DNA from 2 places in the Thermus thermamylovorans genome. Region 1 is predicted to be linked to the other one. Evidence: riboswitches for the same ligand, from Rfam matches in the RefSeq annotation. Region 1 holds a riboswitch; the other holds the start of a gene.

Evidence for each region. A riboswitch is a leader RNA that binds a small molecule or an ion and turns the genes downstream of it on or off. The one in region 1 is predicted to bind cobalamin.
Region 2: it holds a riboswitch for cobalamin, as region 1 does, so the genes downstream of both, ETP66_RS10865 (acyl-CoA thioesterase) here and ETP66_RS00830 (ABC transporter substrate-binding protein) in region 1, are expected to answer to the same signal.

The regions. Positions count from the first base shown of each region.
Region 1 covers NZ_SIJL01000001.1:158,892-173,044, reverse strand. The annotation lists gene ETP66_RS00900 (ABC transporter substrate-binding protein) at 1-378, opposite strand, end outside; gene ETP66_RS00895 (NAD-dependent succinate-semialdehyde dehydrogenase) at 474-1,904, opposite strand; gene ETP66_RS00890 (crotonase/enoyl-CoA hydratase family protein) at 2,068-2,871, opposite strand; gene ETP66_RS00885 (ABC transporter substrate-binding protein) at 3,078-4,262, opposite strand; gene ETP66_RS00880 (MerR family transcriptional regulator) at 4,380-4,919, shown strand; gene ETP66_RS00875 (acyl-CoA dehydrogenase family protein) at 4,813-5,973, shown strand; gene ETP66_RS00870 (phosphotransferase family protein) at 5,970-6,950, shown strand; gene ETP66_RS00865 (DUF6285 domain-containing protein) at 6,943-7,293, shown strand; gene ETP66_RS00860 (histidine phosphatase family protein) at 7,290-7,937, shown strand; gene ETP66_RS00855 (serine hydrolase domain-containing protein) at 7,951-9,117, opposite strand; gene ETP66_RS00850 (SDR family oxidoreductase) at 9,127-9,864, opposite strand; gene ETP66_RS00845 (hypothetical protein) at 9,902-10,243, opposite strand; gene ETP66_RS00840 (ABC transporter ATP-binding protein) at 10,224-10,976, opposite strand; gene ETP66_RS00835 (FecCD family ABC transporter permease) at 10,963-11,991, opposite strand; gene ETP66_RS00830 (ABC transporter substrate-binding protein) at 11,995-12,849, opposite strand; cobalamin riboswitch at 12,981-13,139, opposite strand; gene tpiA (triose-phosphate isomerase) at 13,206-13,958, opposite strand; gene ETP66_RS00820 (phosphoglycerate kinase) at 14,009-14,153, opposite strand, start outside.
Region 2 covers NZ_SIJL01000022.1:5,862-10,440, reverse strand. The annotation lists gene ETP66_RS10880 (radical SAM/SPASM domain-containing protein) at 1-1,340, shown strand, start outside; gene ETP66_RS10875 (ABC transporter) at 1,530-2,288, shown strand; gene ETP66_RS10870 (ABC transporter ATP-binding protein) at 2,288-3,214, shown strand; cobalamin riboswitch at 3,392-3,563, shown strand; gene ETP66_RS10865 (acyl-CoA thioesterase) at 3,694-4,095, shown strand; gene ETP66_RS10860 (ribonucleotide-diphosphate reductase subunit beta) at 4,076-4,579, shown strand, end outside.

The DNA.
Region 1 (14,153 bases):
CTGGTACTCCAGGCGACGAATAGTCCAGGCCATGAACCGGCTCCGGGCCTGCTGCAGCGTCAAAACTCCTTCCGGCACCGGGGCCACCAAACCTCCCCAAATAAACTGCTCAGCCCAGTCCATTTTGATCTGGAAAACGTCCGGTCCACGACCTGTAGCCAGACCCACTGTGAGCTTGTCAAAGTACTGTTCGAAGGGAATTGGCTCAAACTCTATGCGCACTCCTGGATTCTGAGCCTGAAAACGATCTATAAGCTCTCGTAGAAGAGGGGTACGGGCTTCATGGTGATGTTGCCAGTGCACGATCGCTACTCGCTGAGCCGTAGCAATCCCTGCGCCCAGTAAAGCCACCCCTAAGGCCAACCACCATCGGCGCATACTGCCCTCCTTTACTTCGGAATATAGCCTATACTAAACCGCGGGGCAAGTCAAGCCCTTCCCTGCCCTGGGGGCCAAGTCCAGCAAGCGTCGCCTTAAAGCCCCAGGGAGATGTACTTCACCTCCAGGTACTCCTCTAGGCCCCACCGCCCCCCTTCCCGCCCCAGCCCCGAGCGCCTGACCCCGCCGAAGGGCGCCTGGGGGGTGGAGGGCACCCCGTCGTTCACCCCCACGATCCCGTAGTCCAAAGCTTCCGCCACCCGGAAGGCCCGGGAAAGATTCCGGGTAAAGAGGTAGGCCGCCAGCCCCGAAGGAAGGGCGTTGGCCCGGGCGACCGCTTCCTCTTCGTTCTGGAAGGTGGCGATGGGGGCCACGGGTCCGAAGGTCTCCTCCCGGAAAATCCGGCTTCCCGGCCTGACATCCAGAAGCACCGTGGGGGCGAAGTAGAGCCCTTTGGCCTCCCCTCCTGCTACCAGGCTGGCCCCCCGCGCCAGGGCGTCCTGCACGTGCCCCTCCACCTTCTCCAGGGCCGCCCGGTTCACCAGGGGGCCGATGTCCGTCTCCTCCAGAAGGGGGTCCCCCACCTTAAGGGCCTTGACCCTTTCCGCGTAGGCCTCGGCGAAGGCCTCGGCGACGGGCTCCTCCACCAGGATCAGGTTGGCCGCCACGCAGGACTGCCCGACGTTGCGGAACTTGGCCCGCACGGTCTCCGCCACCGCCCGCTCCAGGTCCGCGTCGGCGAAGACCAGCACCGGGGCCCCGCCCCCCAGTTCCAGGGAAACCCGCTTCAGGGTCTTGGCCGCCTCCCCGTAGAGCTTGAGCCCCACGGGGGTGCTCCCGGTGAAGGTCAGCTTGCGCACCCGCTCGTCCTCCAGGAAGGGCCGGGAAAGGGCCTCGGGGTCGGAGGTGGGCAGGACCTGGAAGACCCCCGGGGGCCCTCCCGCCTCCAGGAAGAGCCGGGCCAGGTAAAGGGCGGTGAGGGGGCTTTCCTCCGCGGGCTTGAGGACAAAGCTGTTGCCCGCGGCCAGGGCGGGGGCCACCTTGCGGGTCACCATGGCCGCGGGGAAGTTCCAGGGGGTGATGCCGTAGACCGGGCCCACGGGTTCGTAGCGCACCAGGATGCGCTTGTGGGGGAACTGGGAGGGGAGGGTTTCCCCGTAGACCCGCTTGGCCTCCTCCGCGTACCATTCCACGAACCCCGCGGCGTAGCGCACCTCCCCGCGGGCCTCCTTCAGGGGCTTGCCCATCTCCAGGGCCATGAGCCGGGCCAGGGGCTCCTCGTGGGCCAGGATGAGGTCGTGCCAGCGCCGGAGCACCCCGGCGCGCTCGTAAGCCGTGGCCTGGGACCAGGCCCGCTGCGCAGCCACCGCCTCCTCGAGGGCCTCCGCCGCCTCCTCCGAGCCGCAGTCCGCCACCTCCACCACCGCCTCCCCCGTGGCCGGGGAGACCACAGGGAAGCGGCGGGGGAGGGAGCGCCACCCCTTGCCGATCAGGGCCTCCTTGGGGAATTCCAGGCTCTGAAACATGCTGACCTCCCCCATTAGGCTATCCCCGCCTGGGGGATACCGGGGAGAACGCCCTCACGGCACCACCACCTCTCCGTGGGCCAGGTGCTAAGGCCCTCGCCGATCTCCCCTACTTTAGGGCACCCCCCCAGGGGGGGAAGAAACCCTGCGAATCACAAGGCCATCAAGGGTCCTGAGGATACGTTTGTGGGGGCTTGGGTCGCTTACCACGAACATAGTTTTCGAGGCCTTCTTGTAGCTCCGAGGATTCGAGGCTAAGTTGCCCTATCTGAGCTTCCAGTTTCAGTCCCTCGCTTAAAGAAACCGAGGTGCCAATCAAGGTGGCTCGCCTATCATTCCTTAGTGAAACTTGAGGATAAGAGGCCATGTGCTCAGCTATCTGTAAAGCGCGATCAAGACTTTGCCCAACCGGAACAACTTCCTGGACGAGGCCCATTCGTAAAGCCTCATATGCGTTGATGACAACTCCCGTTTCGATCAGATACAGGGCGTTGCTCAAACCGACAATCCTCGGAAGCCTTTGAGTCCCCCCATCGATTAAGGGAACCCCCCATCGGCGGTTCAGAACGCCAAACCTTGACGACTCGTCGCAAATACGGAAATCACACCAACACGCCAACTCCAACCCCCCTGCCACGCAGTAGCCCCTTATAGCCGCAATCGTTGGTTTATCCACATCAAGAACCCGAGTAATCCCCATTGGTCCATGCCGCTCCGGGTCACCTCTGCGCTGTGCTGAGGTACCATGAGCATAAGCAAACTTCAAGTCAAATCCACTACAAAAAGCCTCTCCACCCGCACCCGTAAGGACAAGCACCTTCAGATCATCATTAACACGGAACTGTTCTATTGCATCGTAGAGCATATCGGCCGTTTCACCGTCCACGGCGTTTCGAACCTCTGGGCGGTTGAGCGCGACAATCAATACTGATCCCCTCTGCTTGGTCAGAACCTTTTTTCCCTCCATTGCGGTTATCCTCCTTCATTTACCCGAAATGCGCCGCTCAATACGGGACCCTACCTTGACATATCACCCTACCACAAAGGTTGTCCCGAAGTTTTACGCTCCAAATCCGCTCTTCAATCAGAAACACAGCCTTGCCTCTTCGTCAAGGCTACGGCCCCGAGAGAAGTCCCTAAAAGTGTAGGAGAGCTTGGAACGAGATGGCCTCCCTAGCCAAGCCTCAGCCAGTCAGTAATGGCATTGAAGCGCCCATCGCGGACGCTGGCCCGGAAGAGGCGGGTCTGCGGCAGGCGGTGGTTCACGAAGTTGAAGTCCCGCACCAGGCCCATGGCGTTGTAGTCTCCGATCTTCTCCAGGTGCTCCACCACCCCGGCCCGGGTGAGCCGGCCCGCCTGGGCCGCCCGGCGCATGGCCTCGGCCAAACCCAATGTCATTGCCAGAGTCCCCATGTAGTAAGTAGGGCGGTACGAAATGTCGCGCCCTTTGCGTACGCGGAAACGACGCATCTCCTCTACTGCAGGCACCAAGGCCTCATACCAGTAAGGATGATGGTAAGTTACAACAAAACCATCGGCCGATGGGCCCGCCCGCTGGATAAGCAGGGGCTCCGCAGAGAAATAGGTGCCCATAAATTGTGCCCTAAGACCCTGCTCCTGAGCACTGCGCAGAATGAGAGGCTCTACAGTGAGAATATATCCATGGATTATGATGAAATCAGGGTTTGCCCGTCGAAGGTTGAGAACGAACGGGGTAGGATCAGTGATAGTAACAGGCGTGATTTCTTCGTGTACCACCTCCATCCCCAGGGCCCGGGCCCGCTCCCGGCCGTAGGGGATGGGGTCGCGGCCGAACTCGGTGTTGGAGTAGACGAAGGCAATGCGCGCCCTGGGCCTCTGCAGACGCACCTGCCGCAGGAGAGCCTCCATCATGTCGTTATAGATGGGGCCGAAAAGAAACATCGTAGGATAATTCTGAGGGTTAGCCAACTCATTGGCGTATCCCGTTGCAGAATAGGGCAAATTCAAGCGGGCGATTTCAGGGGCTAAAGCCTTGGAAAGACCAGTAGAGTCCCCATAAACGAACAAAAGTTCATCAGGCCGCTCCCTTGTAATCACACGGTTGAAGGCGGCGGTGCCCCGGGCCACGTCGTAGCCCGTATCCTCCACGATGAGCTCCAGCCTGCGGCCCCCGATCCCTCCCAGGACCTCGTTCACGTACTCCACCCCGTCCACGAAGCCCTCCCGCCCCGCGTTCCCCGCGAAGGCGAAGGGCCCGGTAAGGGGAAGGAGGGTGGCCAGCTTGACGGGCCGTGCCTGGGCGGCGGCGAAATAGGGCATGCCCAAGGCTGCGAGTGAACCCACGCCCAGCTTCCTTAAGAACTCCCTGCGTTTCATCTGAACCTCCTTGTCCTTCACTTGGATAGTATGACTTTTTGGATCGCTAATGTCAAGTATGACCACGAATGTACCAACTGCACAACTTTGCTCAACCGTGGTATGATAAAAGGGTTTATGGACCACGGCCTTAATGCCTCCTTGCTTTACACCTTGGGCGACCTCGCAAAGGAAGCACGGATATCGCGCCGCATCTTGCAGCACTACGCCAACCTGGGCCTTCTAGAACCTGGTGCTCTCACATACGGCGGTCGAAAACTCTATACTTCCTTTGCCTTTGACCTTATAAGGGATATTAGGGACCTGAACCAGCTGGGATTCTCGCTGGAAGAGATTCACAAAATTATGACGCTAAAGAAAGCTATTTTTCATCCAGATGGTTCCTACAAAACAGGATGGCAAAGGCAAGACATTTCCCTTACCGACGAGGAACTCATGTCTATGTGGTCTAAAACAGGGGAAGTATTAGCAACCATTCAACGCCAAGAACGTGCCCTAAAACGCTTCTACAACTTCCTCACCAAGCACTTCGCCCCAAAGGAGGTGGCGGATGGAGTTCAGTCTGGACCAGGAAACGGAGGCACTGCGGGAGCGGGTGAGGGCCTTCCTGGAGGAAGCGGTCATACCCAGGGAGAAGGAAGCGGCGGAAAACCTTGACCGCCTGGAAACCCTCAGCCAGGAGCTTCAGGGTGAGGCCAAGCGCCGCGGCCTCTTTCTACCCCACATGCCCAAGGAGCTCGGCGGCCTTGGCCTTTCCTGGCGGCAGCTGGCCGTGGTCCTCGAGGAGGCCGGGCGGAGCCTCCTGGGCCCTAAGGCCCTCAACGCTTCTGCTCCCGACGAAGGGAACATGCACCTCCTGGAAAAGGTGGCCACCCCGGAACAGAAGCGCCGCTACCTTTACCCCCTTTTAGAGGGGGAGGTCCGCAGCGCCTTCGCCATGACCGAGCCCATGGGGGCGGGGGCTGATCCCAACCTCCTCAAGGCCACCGCCCAAAGGAAGGGTAAGGGGTTCGTTTTGGAGGGGCGGAAGTGGTTCATCACGGGCGCGGAGGGGGCGGCCTTCTTCATCGTTCTGGCCAAAGCGGAAGAGGGACCCACCATGTTCCTGGTGGACCGGGAAAACCCCGGGCTCAGGCTCCTCAGGAGTATCCCCACCATGGACCACTGGAGCGTGGGAGGGCACGGGGAGCTGGTCCTGGAGGGGTGCGAGGTGGGGGAGGAAGCGGTTTTGGGCGAGGCGGGCAAGGGCTTCCAGTACGCCGAACTCCGCCTGGACCCCGCCCGCCTCACCCACTGCATGCGCTGGCTGGGGGTGGGGGTGCGGGCCACGGAGCTCGCCCAGGAGTATGCCCTCAAGCGGGAGTCCTTCGGCAAGAGGCTCGCCGAGCACCAGGGGGTGCAGTTCATGATTGCGGACAGCCACATGGAGCTCCACGCTGCCAGGCTCATGGTCTGGCACGCCGCTTGGAAGCTAGACCGGGGGGAGCGCATCCGCCACGAGGCCTCCATGGCCAAGGTCTTCGTGGCCGAGGCGGTGAACCGGGCGGTGGACCGGGCGGTGCAGATCACCGGGGGCCTGGGGATTAGCGAGGACATCCCCCTCTCCATCTTCTACCGGGAGGTGCGCCCCTTCCGCATCTACGACGGCCCCAGCGAGGTCCACCGGGCCTCTATCGGCAAGCGGGTGCTCTACAAGGGCTTGCGGCCATGAGGGCAGCCCTGGAAGCCGCTCTTAAGGAACTCTTCGGTCCCGGTGAGCTCCTCTATCTGCAACGGATCCCCGGAGGGGCCTCCAAAGAGGCCTGGGTCCTGGACTACCGGGTGGGGGAAAGAGTCTACCCCCTCTTCCTCCGCCGGGCGGGGGGCGGGGTGATCCAGCGGCGCACCCTTCCTCTGGCTACGGAGTTCCGCCTGCTAGAGGCGGCCCACGCCCACGGGGTCAGGGTAGCCCGGCCCCTCCGCTACTTTCCCGACCTCGAGGACCGCGAGGCCTTCCTCATGGAACGCCTGGAGGGAGAGTCCATCGGCACCCGGGTGGTGCGCCGTCCCGAGTTGCAAAGGACCAGGCAAGGCCTCCCCCAGGCCATGGCCGAGGAGCTGGCCAAGATCCACCGCATCCCCCAAGACCGCCTCCCCCCCCTCCCCGGCCCGGGGGAAAAGCCCGCCCATGCGTGGATCCTGGAGGAGCTCTACATGGACCTGGACGCCCTGGAGGAGCCCCACCCCGCCCTGGAGTGGGGCCTTCGCTGGCTCCAGGACCACCCCCCCAGGCCTCTCTCCCCCGTCCTGGTCCACGGGGACTTCCGCATCGGCAACCTCATGGTGGACGGGGAGGGCCTAGTGGCCGTTTTGGACTGGGAGTTTGCCCATCTAGGGGATCCCCGGGAGGACCTGGCCTGGCCCCTGGTGCGGGCCTGGCGCTTCGGGGAGGATGGGAAGCGCCTCGGGGGCGTGGGGGAGGTGGAGCCCTTCCTGGCCCGCTACAACGCCCTCACCGGACGGGAGATCGCCGCGGAGGAGCTCCTTTGGTGGGAGATCTTGGGGAACGTGCGCTGGGGCCTCGGAGCCCTGAACCAGGCGCGGCGGCACCTCAAGGGGGAGGAGCGGAGCGTGGAGCTCGCGGTCCTGGGAAGGCTCGCCGCCGAGATGGAGTACGAGGTGCTTCACCTGCTGGAGAGGTATGGATAGGCCCACCTTGGACGAACTCCTGGAAGCCACGGCGGAGTTTCTGGAGAGGGAGATTCTCCCGACCCTCGCCGACCCCAGGCTCCGCTTCCAGACCCTGGTGGCCCTGAACGCCCTGGGCATCGCCCGCAGGGAGCTCGCCCTGTGGCAGGGGCTGATGGCGGAGGACCAAAGGGCCTTGGCCACCCTCCTGGGCCGGGAGGGGGAAGGGGCAGAACTCCTAGGAGAGCTGGCCCATAGGATCCGCCAAGGCCAGGCTCCCGAGGGCACCTTCGCCTTCCTGAAGGCCCATGTGGCCAGAAAGCTCCGGGTGGCAAGCCCCAGGTACCTGGAGCGCTACCCATGAGGGAAAGGCGGCGGCTCCTCCTCCTGCGCCACGGGGAGGTGGACTACTTCCCGGGAGGCCGGCCCATCCCTCCGGAAGGGGCGGGACTCACGCCGAGGGGAGAAGCCCAGGCCAAGGCTGTAGGCGTCCTCCTGAGGAGCAGCCCTCTGGACCTCGCCCTCCACACCGGCCTGCCCAGGACCCAAAGAACCCTGGAGATCGTGCTGCAGGACCGGAAGGTCCCCGTGGAAGCCTGGCCCGAACTCCAGGAAATCCGCCCGGGACGCCTTAAGGACCTCCCCGATCCGGAAAGGGCCTTTCGGGAAGCCTTCCACCCCAAGGACCTCTCGGAGCGCTTCCTGGGTGGGGAAAGCTACGCGGCCTTCTTGGACCGGGTGGTCCCCGCCTACGAGCGCCTCCTGGGGAGGCGCTGGGACACCCTCCTCCTGGTGGCCCACGGGGGGGTGATCCGGGCCCTCCTCTCCTATGCCCTCACCGGGCGGCGGGGGTTTCTGCCCCTGGAGGTCCACCCCTGCGGGCTCAGCGTCCTGGACCTGGGGGAGAGGCCTCTCCTCCGGGTCCACAACCTCACCCCCTACGACCCCCTCCCCCAAAGCCGCCTCTCCACCATGGAGGCCCTCTGGGAGGCCTACCGCAAAGCCTGAGGGAAGGCGGCCCTCAGTCCAGGGCCCCGTAGACCAGGGTGCGGAAGGCGAGGCCGAGCCGGGCCCCAAGCTGGGACTCGAGGGCCCTTTCCGGCGCCACCACCGAAAGGAGGCTCGGGGCCTGGGCCAGGAGGAGGGCGGTGAGGCCCAAGGCGGGGTCCACGAAGAAGAAGGTGCCGGCAAACCCCCACCAGTAAAAGTCCCCGGGGCTTCCCGGGGCGAGACCCATTTCCCCCAGGCGCACCGCCACCCCCAGACCGAAGCCGTAGCCGGGGCCCGGGCCGTACTCCGGACCGCGCCGCATCCCCTCCCAGGCCAGGGGGCCCAGGTGGTCCTGGGTCATGAGGCGGGCCAAGCGGGGATGCAGGAGCCCTCTCCCGGTGCGCAGGGCCTCGAGAAAGCGAAGGTAGTCCTGGGCCGTCCCCACCCCCCCCATCCCCCCGGCGTACCGGGGCGGGGGCCCCTCCACGGGGAGGAGGCGGATGGACCTGCCGGTCTCCGGGTCCTTGGGGAAGGGCTGGGCCAGGCGGGCGGGGTCCTCGGCCCGGAAGCCCGAGTCCCGCATCCCCAAGGGAGCAAACACCCGCTCCGCCAAGAGCTCCGCCAGGGCCTTGCCGGAGAGGGCCTCGAGGAGGTGCCCGAGCACGTCGGTGGCCAGTCCGTACTCAAAGGCCTCACCCGGCTGGAAGCGGAGGGGGAGGGCAGAAAGGCGCTCCAGGAACTCCTCCCGCGTCAGGTCAAAGCGGTCCACCCCCGCCTCCAGGTAGCGCCGCTTCACCGGGGAGCGGAAGAAGACCCCGTAGGTGAAGCCCGCCGTGTGGCGCAGAAGGTCATAAACGGTAACCGGTGCCCTCAGGGGCTCGGGCACCACCTCCTCCCCCACCTCCCGCCCCACGTGGAGCCGGGAAAAGGCGGGCAGATACCGCTCCACGGGATCCAGCAGGGAAAGCGCCCCGTCCTCCACGAAGGTGAGGGCCAGGGCGGAGACCCAGGGCTTGGTCATGGAGTAGAGGCGGAAGAGGGCGTCCTCCTCCATGGGGCGGCGCCTCTCCGGGTCCGATAGGCCGAAGGCCTCCCCGTAGACCACCTCCCCCTCCCAGGCCACCACCGCCACAAAGCCGGGGAGGAGGCCCTCCCCCACCAGGCCCCGCAGGTAGCCGCTAAGCCGGGCGAAGCCCACCCCTCCTCCCTAGGCGGGGGCCGCCCCCACCGTCCTCCCCCCGTCCACGAAGAGCACCTGGCCGGTGACGAAGCTGCTCTCGTCCGAAACCAGGAAGAGGGCGGCGTAGGCCACCTCCAGGGGCTTCCCCGACCGCCCCAAGGGGGTGGCGGCGATGGCCTTCTCCCGCACCTTCTCCGGCACCCGGGCCGTCATGCGGGTCTCGATGAACCCGGGGGCCAGGGCGTTCACCCGGATCCCGTACCGCCCGAGCTCCAGGGCCAGGGTGCGGGTAAGCCCCACCACCCCCGCCTTGGCCGCGGCGTAGTTGGCCTGCCCCAGGTTCCCCAGGTAGACCCGGGAGCTGGTGAGGACGATGGAGCCGGGGTTCCGCTCCCGCATGGCCTCGCTGGCCGCCCGCGCCACCAGGAAACTCCCCGTGAGGTTCACCCGGAGGACGGCCTCCCAGTCCTCCAGGGGCATCTTCCAGTGGAAGCTGTCCCTTGTGATGCCCGCGTAGTGGACCACCCCGTCCAGGCGACCAAAGGCCTCCAGAGCCTTGCGGAAGCCCTCCGCTACCGAAGCCGGGTCGGCCACGTCCATGGGGATGGCCAGGGCCCCCGTGCCCTCAGCCGCCTCCAAGAGGGGCCCCTCCTCCAGGTCGCAGGCGGCAAGCCTGGCCCCTTCCCGGGCGAAGAGCTCCAGGGTGGCTCGGCCGATGCCGTGGGCCGCCCCGGTGATGAGGACCGCCTTGTCCTTGAGCCGCACGCGCCACCTCCTCATGACCGAACGGTCGGTAAGCACCCTACCCCGGGGGACGGGGCCCTGTCAAGCGGGGGAGGGGCCAGGCGTAGTAGGGGGTCTCCACGAACTCCGGGGGCCCCCCCAGGTAGACCCGGAGGCCGGGAAGGACCACGGTCTCCCCCTCCCAATCGAAGGCCAGGGGGTCCACGGGAAGGGGGTAGTGGAGCACCCCCTGGCGGGGCAGGCCCAGGCGGAGGAGCTCGGGCGGGGAGAGCCTGCCCACCAGGAGGTAGCGGGCCCTTCTGGGACCGCTTTCCGTGTAAAAGGCCACCTCCTCCCCCAGGTCCAGGAGGAAGGCCCTCCCCCGCACGAAGAGCCTGGCCCTATCCGTCCAGGTAGACATGGGGCCTCCCCATCAGGTGGGCCACCCGCACCCCTGGCCCGTAGAGGCTTTGCAAAAAGGCCTCCTGCAGCACCGCCTCCGGCCTGCCCTCCGCCAAGAGCCTGCCCCCCTTCATGACCGCCACCCGGTGGGCCAGGGCCGCCTGGTTGGGGTCGTGGAGGACGGCGAGCACCCCCACCCCTAGGGCGGCCAGGCGGCGGAGAAGGGCCACCACCCCCCCCTGGTGCTCCAGGTCCAGGAAGGTGGTGGGCTCGTCCAGGAGGAGGTAGCGGGGCCTGGCCGCCAGGGCCCGGGCCAGGAGGACCCGCTGCCGCTCCCCCCCGGAGAGGGTGCCGAGAAGGCGACCCTGGAAGCCCCCGGCCCCCACCACCTCCAGGGCCCAGGCCACCGCCTCCCGGTCCTCCCGCCCCTCCCGCCCGAAGAGGCCCAGGTGGGGAATCCTCCCCAGGCGCACCACCTCCTCCACCAAAAGCCCCTCGGGGTAGGGACCCCCCTGGGGCAGGTAGGCCAAAAGCTGCCCCCGCCGGTAGCTCCCGTGGGCCCGAAGGGGCCTGCCCTCCAGGAGGACCACCCCCCCCTGGGGGCGGAGGAGGCCCGCCATCACCCTGAGAAGGGTGCTCTTGCCCGAGCCGTTGGGACCCAGGAGGGCCACCCACTCCCCGGGGGCGACCCGGAGGTCCACCCCCTTTAGGGCGTAAGGCCCCACCACCCCCTTGGCCTCAAGCCCGGCCACGCCGCCTCCACATGAGGTAGAGGAAGAAGGGCCCCCCCAGGAGGGTGGTCACCACCCCCACGGGAAGCTCCGCGGGCCGGGTAAGGGTGCGGGCCAGGAGGTCGGCCAGGGCGAGCAGCGTCGCCCCCCCCAGGGCGCTTGCCGGGAGGAGGAGGCGGTAGTCCTCCCCCAGCAGCCGCCGCAGCAGGTGGGGGGTGACGAGGCCCACGAAGCCGATGATCCCCGCCTGGGCCACCGCGGCGGCGGTGAGGAGGCTCGCGGCGAGGAGGAGGAGGAGCTTCAGGGGCTCCAAGGGGAGGCCGAGGCTGCGGGCGGTCTCCTCCCCCAGCTGCAGGGCGTTCAGCACCCGCCCCAGGAGGAGGAGGGGGGGCAGGGCCAGGAGGAGGAAGAGGAGGAGGGCCCGCACCCCCGGCCAGCCCACGAAGGCCAGGTTCCCCAGGGTGTAGGCGAACACCGCCCGCACCCGGTCCGCGTCCTGCATCATCAGGTAGGTGGTGAAGCCGGTGAGGACGCTGCCCACCACCACCCCCGCCAGGATGAGCTCCCCGGTCCTCGCCGTCCCCCCCGCCAGGATCAGGGTGAGGAGGGTGGCGAGAAGGGCCCCCAGGAAGCCGAAGAGGGTGGCGGAGAGGGGGAGGCCCTGGAAGATCCCGTGCTGGGCGAAGGCCGGGGTGAGCCCCCCCAGGAGGACGGCGAGGAGGGTGACGGCGAAGGCCGCCCCCGCCGCGGCGCCCATGAGGTAGGGGTCGGCCAGGGGGTTGCGGAAGAGGCCCTGGAAGGCCGCCCCCGCCACCCCCAAGGCCGCCCCCACCAGCATCCCCCCCAGGACCCGGGGCAGGCGCATCTCCGTGACGATGGGGTTTTCCCGAAGGCCCAAAAGGGCCTGGACCACCTCCCCCGGGGGGATGGCCACCGCCCCCAGGCCCACCCCCAGGACCAGGGCCAGGAGGAGGAGGCCCACGAGCCAGAGGAAGACCAGGCTCCGCTTGAGGGCCAGGGGAAGGGCCTGGACCACCGCCTACCGCCCGTGGAAGCAGTCCACCAGGAGCCTAAGCCCCTGGGCCACCCGCGGGCCCGGGCGGGAGAGGAGGTTGTTCTGCTCCCCGGTGAAGACGCAGATCCGCCCCTGCTGCACCGCCCGCACCCGGCCCCAGCCGGGCCTGGCCCGGATGGTCTCCAGGGCCCCCGGGTAGGTGGCCACGATCACCTCGGGGTTCCTCTCCACCACGAACTCGGGGGCGATCTTGGGGAAGAGGCCGAGCTCCCTGGGGACGATGTTCACCCCCCGGGCCTTCTGGATGAGCACCCCGATGAAGCTCTCCGGCCCCACGGTGTAGGGGGTGGGGTCGATCTCGTAGTAGACCCGGGGGCGGGCCTGGAAGCGGGCCGCCCGGGACTCCTCCGCGTAGACCTGGCGCTGGATCTGGGCCACCAGGCGCTCCGCCTGGGCCTCCATCCCCAGGAGGCGCCCCAGGGTGCGGGTGGTGCGGAAGATGTCCTCGTAGGTCTCCGTGCGCACCGCGTACACGGCGAGGCCCGCCCTTTCCAGGGTCTCGTAGAGGCGGCCGTACTTGGAGACCAGGACCAGGTCGGGCCTGAGGGAGACGATGAGCTCGGGGTTGGGGTTGTAAAGCCCCCCGGCCTTGGGCAGGCGGCGCACGCCCTCGGGCCAGTCGGAGTAGTCGTCGGTGGCTAGGATGCGCTCGCAGGCCCCCAGGGCGCAGACCGTCTCCGTCACCGAGGGGAGCATGGTGACAATGCGCTTGGGGGGTGCCTTGACGGTAACCGTACGCCCCAGGTCGTCGGTGAGGGTGAGGGGAAAGGCGAAGGCCAGGGCCAGCAGGACCGAAAGGAACGCCAGGATCTTCCGCATGCCTACCTCCCTAAGGCCGCTAGGGCCAGGCCCGGGGGAGGTAGGGAAAGCCCCCGCCGGAAAGCGGCAGGGGCAGAAACGGCTCAGGAGCCCCCATCGCTCCCCCATCCGCGTGAGGTGCCCGCCTTGGGGTCTGGCGGGCGGCCCTGGCAGGTATTCGGGCTTCCGGCCTGCGAAGCGGGGCGCGAAGCTGGACCGGTTACCGTTGCGGGACAGCGCCGGATTTGCACCGGACTTCCCCACTTTAAGCCTGGACTACGCGCCCAGGCACCAGGGCAACGGGACCTGGCTTTGGAGCCCTAGCGGGCCTTGTGGGAAAGGATAAGGCAAGGCCGGGGGCGGCGCAAGGGGTGGCCTCACCCGGCCAGGCGCAGGAGGGCGAGGAAGCTTGGAAGCTCCAGGCTGGCCCCGCCCACCAGCCCCCCGTCCACGTTGGGCATGGAGAGAAGGTCGGCGAAGTTCTGGGGGTTCACGCTTCCCCCGTAGAGGATCCTCACCCGCTGGGCGAAGCCCTCCCCGTACCGCTCCGCCAGGGCCTGGCGGAGGGCCTGGTGCATGGCCTCCGCATCCTCCGGGGTGGCGTTTCGCCCGGTGCCGATGGCCCAGACGGGCTCGTAGGCGATGACCAGGTCCTCGGGGCCCGGAGGGCTTACCCCCTCCAGGCTCCCCCCGAGCTGGGCCAGGGTGTAGGGCACCGCCTCCCCCCGTTCCCTAACCTCCAAGGGCTCCCCCACGCAGAGGATGGGGGTGAGGCCCTCCTCCAGAAGCCTCCTGGCCTTCTCCGCCACCAGGGCGTCCGTCTCCCCGTGGTAGCGCCGCCTTTCCGAGTGGCCCACGATGGCGTAGCGGCACCCCAGGTCCTTCAGCATCCGGGCGGAGACCTCCCCCGTGTAGGCCCCCTCCCGGTGGGAGGAGACGTCCTGGGCCCCGTAGGCCACCTGGGTGCCGGAAAGCACCTCCTTGGCCGCGGGGAGGATGGGGAAGGCGGGGAGGACCGCCGCCTCGCTCTCTAGGGGGGGGAGAAGCCGCTTCAACTCGGCGAACCACACCCGGGCCTCCGAGGGCACCTTGTGCATCTTCCAGTTGCCCGCCACCAGTACCCGGCGCATAGGGCCATCATAAGGGCGCCCTGCCCCCCTGGGACAGGGCGCCCCCCGCCCTACTTCAGGACCTCGATCCCCGGCAGGGTGCCCTTCTCCAGATACTCCAGGCTGGCCCCGCCCCCGGTGGAGACGTGGCCGAAGCGCTCCTTGAGGCCCAGGCGGTTCACCGCCGCCACCGAGTCCCCGCCCCCCACCACGGTG
Region 2 (4,579 bases), on a different contig from region 1:
GCTTCAACCACTTCCACACCCTGCCCACGGGCGAGAAGCTCGCCTTCAACTCCCTCTCCGGTGGCCTGGCCGTCTTGGATTCAGAAGGATGGGCGCGCTACACGGCCCTGGTCAAGGGGGAGCCCTTGGACCCCAAGAACCCTGTAGACCAGGGGCTCGTGGAAGGCCGCTTCGTCGTTCTCGAGAACTTTGACGAGCTGGCCTACCTTAAGACCCTCCACCTGCGGCAGCGCTACACCACGGAAGCCTGGAGCCTAACGATCTGTCCCACCATAGACTGCAACTTCGGCTGCGACTACTGTTTCCAGCGGCACCGGGTGAGCCGCATGACCGAAGCGGTTCAGGCCAAGCTTCTTGAGGTCTTCGCTCAAAAAGCCCCCCGCCTCAGCAAGTTCTTCGTCACCTGGTTTGGCGGTGAGCCCACCCTGGCCTGGGATGTTGTTCAGAAGCTATCCCAAGGATTCATGGAGATAGCCGAGAGGAACCGCGTGGAGTACAGCGCGAGCCTCATCACGAACGGCTACCTCCTGGACGAAGGGAAGGTGGCGGACATGGTCCGCTACCGCATTCACCTGGTCCAGATCACTCTGGACGGGGACGCTCCCTACCACGACCAGCGCCGCCACCTCCTTACCGGGGAGGGGAGCTTTGAGCGCATCCTGGCCAACCTGCGCCTCTTCCTCGGGAAACCTGTCTTCGTCCACATCCGGGTCAACGTGGACGTCCGGAACCGCGAGGGTGTGCCCGCCCTCTTGAAGCGTCTGGCCGAGGAAGGGCTGGCCCACCAGGAGAACCTGCGGGTCTACTTTGCCCCCGTAACCTCCACCGCCCCGCCCAGCCACGGGGTCAAAGGGTTTTGCTTTACCCGCAAGGACTTCGCCCGGATTGAGCCGGAGTACTTCACCCTTGCGGAAAGCCTAGGACTGGCCACCCTTCCCTACCCCTCCCTTCAGCTTGGAGGGTGCGTGGCCGCCCATCCGGAGGGGTTCGTGGTGGAGCCCGACGGCACCCTGCAGAAGTGTTGGGACACGGTGGGGCAGCCCGAGTTCGCCGTGGGCAACCTCCTGGAATACGATCCCCTGCAACTTGCGGAGAACCCCGTTTACCAGCGCTGGATGTCCTGGGACCCCTTCTCCGAAAAGCTCGCCTGCTCCCGTTGCACCTGGCTTCCTGCGTGCATGGGGGGGTGCCCCTTGAAGGTGGTCTTCCCCGAGGCCATGCCTGAGGGGAAGGTGGAGCTGGAGTGCACCACCTTCAAGTGGAACTGGAAGCGTACCTTTACTTTGCTAGCCGAACGTGCAGGCGAGGCAGAGCCGGCACCTCGCCCCTGCACGGGCTAGGGAAAGGAGGTGAGGAGGATGCGGTGGATTGTCAGGCCTTCTCGCGTGCAACCCTTAGGAGACCCGGGTTGCGGCGGTAGGCGTCCGTGTCCAACAAAAAACCCGCCGGTGCTAACATAAATAGGTAGGCTGAGTAGAAGGCAGTGAGGGGGAATCCCCAATTTGCCTTCTTATCTTCGAGGAAGCGTTGTGTTTTGGCAACTCTGGAGCGAGTTTCTCTTAGAGTGGAACCTGACCAGGCGCTACTGGTTTGACACCCTGGCGGGGCTTCTGGCCTCCGTTCTCTTCTTCTACTCCATGGTCCTCGGCCTGGAGAACCTGACCCCCGAGGGGCTGGCGAGCCTGGGCCTGGACCTGGGCCCCCTCCTCCTGGTCTTCGCCGCCTTCAACCTGGTGGTGGGCACCTTCCAGTCCATCGCCTATTCCGTCCAGTCCGAGGCCGCCTTAGGCACCCTGGAGCACCTGGGCCTGGCCCGAGGAGGGCTTCTCCGACAGCTCCTCCTGCGCGCCCTCGTACGGGGACTTCAGGGCATCACCACAAGCGCTCTTGTCCTCCTTCCCCTCGCCCTTCTCCTCGGGGTGCGGCTCGCCCCCGCCCCCTGGTGGCCTTTGAGCCTTTTGCTTCTCTACCTCGCCGCCCTAGGCTTCGCCCTGGGCATGGGAGCCCTCGCCCTTCACTTCAAGCAGGTGGAGGGCTTCTTCACCATTGTCCAGTTCCTCTTCCTTCCTTACTTCTTCTCCCTGGTTCGCTTCGCTCCCTGGATGACCCCCCTCCCCTTTGCCCCGGGGACGCAGCTCCTGAAGCTCGCCCTCACCGGGGAGGGGGCGTCCCCCGGGCTTCTCCTCCTCGCCTTCGTGCAGGCCCTCCTCTTCCTCGGGGCGGGGCTTTTCGCCATGGCCTGGGTCTACGCGGGGGTGCGGCGAAGGGGCCTTTTAGGGAGGTACTGATGCGGCTTTTGGTGCAGAACGTCCACAAGCGCTTCGGGAAACTGGAGGCCCTCAAAGGGGTGAGCCTGGAGCTTGGGGCCGGGGAGATCCTGGGCCTTTTGGGCCCCAACGGGGCGGGCAAGACTACCCTCATCAAGGTCGTCCTCGGCCTCCTCCTCCCCGATGGGGGGGAGGTGGTCCTGGAGGAGGGCGGGGCGCGGCGCAGACCCCAGGGCCACGAGTTCGGCGTCCTCCTGGAGGGAAGCCGCAACCTCTACGTCAACCTGAGCCTCCTGGTGAACGCCCTCTACTTCGGGGGCATCCGGGGGCTTCCCCCCAGGGAGGTCCGCCCCCGGTTTGAGGCCTGGTTGGAGCGCTTCGGCCTAAAGGACCGCCTCCACGCCCCCCTCGCCTCCCTCTCCCGGGGCATGCAGCAGAAGGCGGCCTTGGCCTTGGCCCTCGCCCTCAAGCCCCGTTTCCTCCTCCTGGACGAGCCCACCCTGGGCCTGGACCCCGTGAGCCGGAGGGAGTTTGAGGGGATCCTCCTGGAGCTTAAGAAGGAGGGCTGGGGCATCCTCCTCACCTCCCACGACCTGGAGGTGGTGGAGCGGGTGAGCGACCGGGTGGCCTTCCTCCACCGGGGGGAGGTGCGGCGGCAGGGCCCCACCCGGGCCCTCCTCCGGGACTGGGCCGGGGAGGGGTACCGGGTGCGCCTCGCCGAGCCCAAGGCGGAGGCCCTCCTCCAGGCCTTAGGCCCCGGCTGGAGCGCCGAGGGCCCCGAGGTCCTCTTCTTCCTCGGGCCGTGGGAGGCGCTGCGGGAGGCCTTGGGAACTCTTCCCGTGGAGGTCCTCGAGGTCTCCAGGGGAACGCCGAGCCTGGAGGCCCTCTTCCTCCACCTCTTCGGGGAGGCCCGCCCTTCCCCTGGCGCACAACCTCGCACTGTCTAGCCGCACGGGGGATAGGGGGGTGTTGCCGGTCCTCGAGGGGGTCGGCGAGGGACCGCCCCCCACCCGGGTCGGCCCAGGGGATTGGCCCAAAAACGCGATGGCGGAAGGGCCTCTCGAGGCGCCCCCCTTCCCGTTGACCCCTTACCCAACCTGTGGTAGGGTCTTGGGCAGGACGCCCAAGACTTAGGGTGTCCTGGCCGCGATGCCAGGCCGACAGGCCTGGACGCCCAAAGGCGGTGGGGGAAGTCCGGTGAAAGTCCGGCGCTGTCCCGCAACGGTAACCGGCCCAAGCGTCGCGCCCTCCGCCCCGGCCGGAAGCCCGAGTACCCGCTTCGCGGCCCTGCCCCGTAGCCCTCGAGGCAAGGGTGAAGGTGGTGAGACCCGTGGGACCTTAGCCTAACCCCCAAAACCCGTCACGGGCCCAGCGCCCGAAAGAGGCCCTTCGGCTCTAGGAAGCTTTTCCCGCCCAAGGAGGCGCTATGCGGGAGACGCGGATGGTCTACCCCGTCTTCCCCGGGGAGACCAACCACTACGGAACCCTGTTTGGCGGAACGGTTCTGGCCTGGATGGACCAGGCGGCCTTTGTGGCCGCCACGCGCCACGCGCGCAAGAAGGTGGTAACGGTACACGCGGACGCGGTGGACTTCAAGCGCCCCGTCCCCCTGGGGGCCATCGTGGAGCTGGTGGCCCGGGTGCGGGAGGTGGGGCGCACCTCCATGCGGGTGGAGGTGGAGATGTGGGTGGAGCCGGTGAAGGAAGGCGAGGAGGCCTACCTGGCCGCCCGGGGCGGGTTTGTCCTGGTGGCGGTGGACGAAAGGGGGAGGCCAAGCCCGGTGCCTCCCCTGGAAGGAGGTGAGGCCCGTGCCCCTCACGGCGCCTAGGCTCGCCTACCGCCCCTACGAGTACCCCGAGCTCCTCCGCTTCCGGGACGCCATCCGGCACAGCTACTGGGTGCACACGGAGTTCAGCTTCCAGTCCGACCTTCAGGACCACGCCCTGGCCGACGAGAAGGAGCGCTCCCTGGTGGAGCGCGCCCTCCTCGCCATCGCTCAGGTGGAGCTCGCCGTCAAGCTCTTCTGGGCCCGGGTCTACGACCGCTTTCCCAAGCCCGAGATCGCCGAGGTGGGCCTCACCTTCGCCGAGAGCGAGGTACGGCACGCCAACGCTTACGCCCACCTCCTGGAGCTTTTGGGCCTGGAGGAGGCCTTTGGACAGGCCCTGGAGGGGGCGAGCGCCCTCCGGGATCGGGCCCAAGCCCTGGGAGAGGCCCTTCGGCGCGCCCAGGGGAAGGACCTGCGGGAATACGCCCTCGCCCTCTTCCTCTTCTCCGCCTTCACGGAACACGTCTCCCTCTTCTCCCAGTTC